DNA from 3 places in the Tatumella ptyseos genome. Region 1 is predicted to be linked to each of the others. Evidence: predicted binding sites of a transcription regulator. Region 1 holds the regulator's gene; each other region holds the start of a gene.
What was found. The regulator Fur, encoded in region 1, represses iron uptake genes when iron is present. The targets are predictions, from matches to a motif close to ATAATAATGAGAACNACTATCAA.
Positions count from the first base shown of each region.

Region 1 (2,279 bases):
AAAAAGGTCTTTATTTAGCCGCGACACTCTATAATAAGGCGGAAAGTTTCGATAGATATCGTGCTTTTGTCGAGAGCGACCGCTCATTATCTGCTGGCATAGACACTTGGTTCGAAGAAGCTATCGCCCTGACAGCCTTACTTGCGACAAGTGAGCATGAAGAAGAAAGTCGAGTACCGATAAGACAAAAGTTTAGCGATTACCAACGCTATCGCCTGGTAATGAATAGGCTGTATGTATTAGTGAATCAAGGGCTTTATCTGTTGAATCGAGCTTCTGTCGATATTATGCCTTTTATTGCCACGCTACATCAAAGCCATCTTAGCGAGCGCTGGAATCTGACCCAACAACAGAAACTAAATTATTTCACACAGCAGCAGCGGGATATCCGTGAGGTTATCTTTATGGAGGCGAATGAAGGGGCGGAGCTTTGTTACCATTTAGAGAGTGGCCAACTTATCGAGCCACCGACGATGATGAAAGCCGATATCAGTCAAGCCGTACACGTTTTTGCCCATCAACTTCGTTCGACAGCTTCAGCTCATTCTCGACGGGAAAGTGTTAGAAAGAGGGGGCAGCTTAGAGGGATCAGCAGCCCCGTGACAGTATTGAAATAAGCGATAGATATAAAAAAACCCACGCCAGCGTGGGTCTTTTTTACAGATTAACTTAACGCTCTTCATGTAGCGTATCGTCTTTTCGACAATCGCCATCGGTGCAGTGACCGTAAAGATATAAGCTATGGTTAGTTAATTTAATACCAAAGCGCTTCGCGATATCGCGTTGACGAGTCTCAATAAATTCGTCTGAAAACTCAATGACACGACCACAGTCTAAGCAGATCAAATGATCGTGATGCTGCTGCTGGGTCAATTCGAAAACTGATTTTCCACCTTCGAAATTGTGGCGGGTAACGATGCCTGCATCATCAAATTGGTTAAGGACGCGATAAACGGTCGCTAAACCAATTTCTTCACCCATATCAATAAGCCGCTTATACAAATCTTCCGCACTGACGTGGTGACATTCTGGTTCTTGAAGCACTTCCAAAATTTTTAATCTTGGTAGCGTGACCTTCAGACCAGCTTTTTTCAGTGCAGAGTTGTTATCAGTCATGCAGTATTGTCCTGTTGCTTTATTAAAAGGGGCATTGAGCAGCCCCTCTTATATTTAAATTCGCCTATTACAGTAACACAATTGGTAGAAAAACCCCATCAAGCATTAAGGATTTCTTTTAGCTGCATCTCATCTGAAATCTGCTGCACCCAGCTTGTTACACGTTCATTCGTGAGTTCGGGTTGACGATCTTCATCGATAGCCAAGCCTAAGAAGTGTTTATCGTCGGCGAGTCCTTTCGACTCTTCGAAATGATAGCCTTCAGTTGGCCAGTGCCCAACAATGACCGCACCTTTAGGTTCAATAATATCTCGAATTGTTCCTAAGGCATCACAAAAGTATTCAGAATAATCTTCTTGGTCGCCGCAACCAAATAGTGCAACTAATTTGCCGGAAAAATCAATTTCTTCTAACGTTGGGAAGAAATCATCCCAATCACATTGGGCTTCACCGTAATACCAAGTAGGGATACCTAGCAGCATTATATCATAAGCTTCAAGATCCTCTTTGGCACATTTTGCAATATCGTGAACGTCCGCAACCTCTTTTCCAAGCTGCTTCTGAATCATTTTTGAGATATTTTCAGTATTGCCGGTATCACTACCGAAAAAGATGCCTACGATTGCCATGGGGAGGTTTACCTCTTGAATCTATGTTCTAAATAGGGTGGATAATTATTGCGACGATGATAACAGACCTGAAAATCTTGCGGAACTTGTAAAGTCTACAGATTTATCCGTGAGTGCGAATTAGCTGCGGCTGAGCGCGAGTTGAGAAGCGATCATTGTCTCGATTAATTCACTACGGCTCATATTATGTTGGTCTGCTAGCGTGTTCAGTGCTTCAACAATTTCACTGGGCATTTTCAGTTCAACGCGCTGTAAGCCCTTGTCTTTATCTCGTCTTAACTGATTACGCTTATTAATACGCAACTGCTCATCGCGTGTCAAAGGACTTGTCTTAGGGCGGCCAGGCCGGCGCTCTTCTGCAAACAAGTCTAGGGTTGTTCGATCAGTGTGTTCTTTTGCCATGATGAGAAAATAAGTACCTGCAGAACGTCTTAGAGTTAAGCCTTTGCTGCATCATGAAGTTGCGTAGATGCCTGCTAAAAATGAGCGCGCAATAATACTCTACCGCACCGCACAGCGCTATAGAAAATCGTG
Region 1 covers NZ_CP130649.1:1,010,920-1,013,198, forward strand. The annotation lists gene QJR74_RS04895 (hypothetical protein) at 1-617, shown strand, start outside; gene fur (ferric iron uptake transcriptional regulator) at 670-1,116, opposite strand; gene fldA (flavodoxin FldA) at 1,215-1,745, opposite strand; gene ybfE (LexA regulated protein) at 1,866-2,147, opposite strand.

Region 2 (2,279 bases), 1.2 Mb from region 1:
GTGGCGGTGCATGGTCAAGACTATTTATGCAGAATCTAGACGTCGACCTTGAAACCCTTCCTGCTTATCAATCTCAGCAACTCATTACCGGCGGACCGGGCTTACCAGGGGCGAACGTCGCGTTACCAGGGAATATCTTTTTCCGGGAACAAGCGAACGGGACTTATGCTACCTCTCCAAGGATAGAGGTAATTCCTATCGTCAAAGATTCTTTCATTTATGGTTATAAGTATTTACCACTACTTGCCCCAGAGGATGTCTTTGTTCATTTCTCTATCAATGAGCAACTTCTCAACTCTTTTAAGCAAAAAACAAAATGGTCGTTAGATAAACAGTCTCCTTTCGAGTCAAACCGCGACATGGTTGCCGTAGCAGACGTTAAAGACCTAAATGAATCACTAGCCACTTTGAAAAAAGAATTTCCGGCCTTCAATAATTCAAAACTAATTGATCAATGGAGTGGTGCAATGGCTGTTGCCCCCGACGAGTCACCCATTATTTCTGTCGTCAATGAATGTCCAGGCTTAGTCGTCAATACCGCGACAAGTTGGGGGATGACTGAAAGCCCCGTTTCCTCTTCTATCGCAGCAGATTTGCTCTTAGGAAATACCCCGGTCTTGAACCCCAAAGCTTTTAGCCTGTATAGATTTAGCTAAGCATTCCGTCACACTACCCTTAGAGCCTATATCTTCATAGATATAGGCTTTATGACCCCACCTTAAAATGCCTGTTTCCATTACAGTTTCTCTGTGACTACCGTGCCTTACCCAGCGATATACAGGTAGATAATTAATTAGCGACGGATGCTGTTGCAACCACGTCAATAAAAGATAATAATTCTCGTTCTTATTATCAATAGATAGAATCCAGCTTCGGATTCTCTGAGTCACTTGCGCCCTGACTGTTGAGGTAAATAAAAATAATGAAGACGTTATTCCCGCTTAAGCGTCATGCTTTTCTGGTGTCATTGGTACTATCCGCTCCCCCTCTGAGTTATGCCGCAGACAACACGGTTGTTGTCACCGCTGCACCTGAAGATAGTGCCGTTTCAGAAACGCACGGTTATACCGCCAAAACCAGTTCTGGTGCGAGTAAAACGGATCAACCGCTTATTACCACTCCCCAATCTGTCTCGGTCATCACTCGTCAACAGATGATTGACCAAGGTGCAATGACGGTTAACGATGCCTTAAACTATACTGCAGGGGCGTTTACTAATTTCGGAGGTGCAGCAACCCGCTACGATACCGTATCACTGCGTGGCTTCCACGGTGGCGACGTCGATAATATCTTCCTTGACGGTATGCGTTTAATGAGTGATCCCAGCAGTTATAACGTGTTACAAGTCGATCCATGGTTCTTAGAGCGAATTGATGTAATCAAGGGGCCTTCCTCCGCCCTTTACGGCCAAACCGTCCCCGGTGGCTTAGTGATGGAAACCTCAAAACGCCCGCAATTTGCTGAAGAAGGACACTTCAAAACCTATTACGGTAACCATAGCACCAGCGGCGTTGCCATGGATTATACCAATGCAATCAATGACCAATGGGCTTTTCGTTTAACCGGTATCGGCCATCAGAGTCATACACAATTTGACCATACCCGAGAAGAACATTATGCCATTTCACCGTCCTTATTGTGGCAACCAGACAGTGATACCTCGCTATTATTAAAAGCTTATCTACAGAAAGACCCTTCTGGTGGTTTCCACGGCTCAGAACCTGGCGACGGCAGCTTATATAGTCATAATGGTAAAAGGCTCAGTACAAGTTTCAGTGATGCCGATCCCTCTTTGGACCAATTCAAACGCCACGAACAGATCTATAGTTATGACTTCTCACATAACTTTAATGATACGTGGTCAGTCCACTCGACAGGAAGTTATAGTCATTCCAATGTCGATCTCGATCAGGTCTATCAAATTGGTTGGCAACCGGATAGTGATATCTTAAATCGCTATTATTCAGGATCTCGGTCCTCATTGTCCGCCGTAGCAACAGACAATCAATTAATAGCGAATTTAAAAACTGGAGAAATTCAGCATAAAGTCGTTATCGGCGCGGAATATCACGAATATACCAACCGGCATAAAGATGCGAGTGGTGTGGCTTCGTCAATTAATCCTTTCACCGGCGAAACCTATGGGGAAAATGGTGATTATACTTTCTACGGTACAAAGAATCGCTACTATCAAACCGGTGCATACTTACAGGATGAAATGCAGTGGGACCGTTGGCACTTAGATGTCTCAGGGCGTTATGATCGTATCGTCTCGAAAA
Region 2 covers NZ_CP130649.1:3,033,233-3,035,511, forward strand. The annotation lists gene QJR74_RS14315 (NAD(P)/FAD-dependent oxidoreductase) at 1-656, shown strand, start outside; gene QJR74_RS14320 (TonB-dependent siderophore receptor) at 923-2,279, shown strand, end outside.
Region 2: a site for Fur is predicted at 828-850, ahead of QJR74_RS14320 (TonB-dependent siderophore receptor). Genes of this name have one in related genera too.

Region 3 (2,279 bases), 1.4 Mb from region 1:
GTATTGGTGCTAACACCGTTGTCCCAAACACCAGTCCAGGTTAAGGCATAATCTTGGCGATAAATACGGTTAGTTTCGTCACCATATTTACTTTTTACATAATCTGTCGTATTGGTGTTCTGCGTATCACCCGCATAAATATTTCCTTGGCGGCTGGTCCCGGCTTCGAATTCTAGGTGCTGATTAGGCGCAAATTCCCAGTTCAGTTTACCATGAAGGTCTTTATCTCGTACCCCTTCTCTTCCAGCAGGAAAACTTCCTTTGTAAAGTGGGCCTACACGCGGTGCTGAATGGCTTTGGTTGATATCATAAGCATCTGCCTGAGTCTTATCGATATTTCCCCAAATACTTAAGGTTAGACTATCGGTTGCTGGGCCCATCAAGCTGAAGTTTGTTCGTTTGGTCGAGCCTTCAGATTTGTGTTGCGGAACGTTGTAATACGCGTTCCAAGAGCCATGCCACTCCTTATTCGCTTGCTTGGTGATGATGTTGACCACCCCACCCATTGCCCCGCTACCGTAGCGCGCCGCAGCAGGTCCACGGATGACTTCAATATGATCAATCATTTCTGGTGGTACCCAGTTGGTATCACCCCGTGAATCTCGCTCGCCCCGCCATCCATAACGCACGGAGTTTTTACTACTAACTGGACGGCCATCGATCAAGATCAAGGTATTTTCTGGTCCCATGCCCCGAATATCAATTTGACGGTTATTCCCCCGCTGCCCGCTGGTCGAGTTACCTGTCAAATTCACCCCAGGCTGCGTACGAATAATTTCCGATACATCGCGAGCAGGGGGGTGTTTTCGTATTGCCTCGGATGAGATCGTCGAAACACCAGGCGCTTGAAGCGTTTGCTGACGTGCCGTTACGACGATGGAGTTATGCGAGGCTTCTTTGGTAGATAATGCTTCGTCACCAGAGGTTTGTGTTGGGGTTTCATCCGTCGCTGAGGTATTGACAGTAGTATCCGTTGAAGCCGCTGAAACCGGCGTGCAATAAAGAAAAAGCGAGCTACCTAGCTCAAGACAAATTGCAGCAGAAAGAAATGATAATTTTTTCATTTGTTATAATCCCAGTTCCCTAGGTCTGTGCTGTGTGTGTGTTTAGTAAGGAGCCTTTACGTAACCGGTCATATTCTGTCATTAAAAGCGCAATAAATGACAAACAACGTAAAGAGAGATTGCAATCTATTGCAGATGAAAATAATTATCAATACTATTATCAATAAATCTCGCTTCTCAACGCTATTCGCAGGTAGCGGCTATAAAAGATAATTTTGCACATGCTTATTCCTGAATGGTTTACCTCTGATACCGGTACCGAGCTGTGGTGGCAAGCACAGCAACAACAAGGTTTACCGCGCCTTGAACCCATTGATGCGCAACAGTGCCGGGTGACCTTTCTTTGGCGTCAACCAGTGACAACAACTAACGAGCAGCCCATACAAGCGGTGTGGCTTAATATTACCGGAATCACTGACCACCATCAGCCGAATCCACCGGTATCCCTAGTCCGATATCTCGATACCGATGTCTGGCATCTTAGCCTCACCTTGCCCTCTCGCTGGCGAGGAAGCTACTGCTTAATTCCTGATTCAAATAACGATGTAGGGTTACAAAACCAAGATATTTTCCAGCGTCGTGAATGGTGGCGGGAACAATTCCAGCATGCCCAGCACGATAGACTCAACAGGTTACGCTCTTGGTCCGCCGGCCGAGGCATGTCTGTCTCTCCCCTACACCTTCCGGATGCACCCTTGCAAGCCGAGTGGCAAGCATGGGATCGAGGAGAAGACAGCTCTATCCCCCTTAAGGTCATTACTTGGAAGAGTCATCGATTGGGGAATGAACGTCGGGTCTGGTGCTACGGTACGGCGAAGGACGAAACAGTAAATTACCAGCATTTAGCCTTATTACTTGATGGCCAATTCTGGGCAAACACTCTCCCCATTGCCAGCCCACTGCAACAATTAACGGATAAGGGCAAGCTCCCCGTAGCCCTCTACATCATGCCTGAAATCATTGATCGTGAGCATCGCGGGCGTGAATATCCCTGTAATGCCGAGTTTTGGCAGGCTATTAATGAGGAGTTACTCCCGTTAATTAAACAGGTGTTTAACTGGCAACAGGCCCCTGACCGAACCTTAGTAACAGGGCAAAGCTTTGGTGGGCTTGCCTCAGTCTATGCTTGCCTCAATTGGCCAGAACTTTACGGTAAAGCGCTCAGCCTTTCTGGTTCATTCTGGTGGCCAAATCGGGGCCAAGCTGCGGGTTACT
Region 3 covers NZ_CP130649.1:2,798,208-2,800,486, forward strand. The annotation lists gene QJR74_RS13250 (TonB-dependent siderophore receptor) at 1-1,064, opposite strand, end outside; gene fes (enterochelin esterase) at 1,286-2,279, shown strand, end outside.
Region 3: a site for Fur is predicted at 1,200-1,222, ahead of fes (enterochelin esterase). Genes of this name have one in related genera too.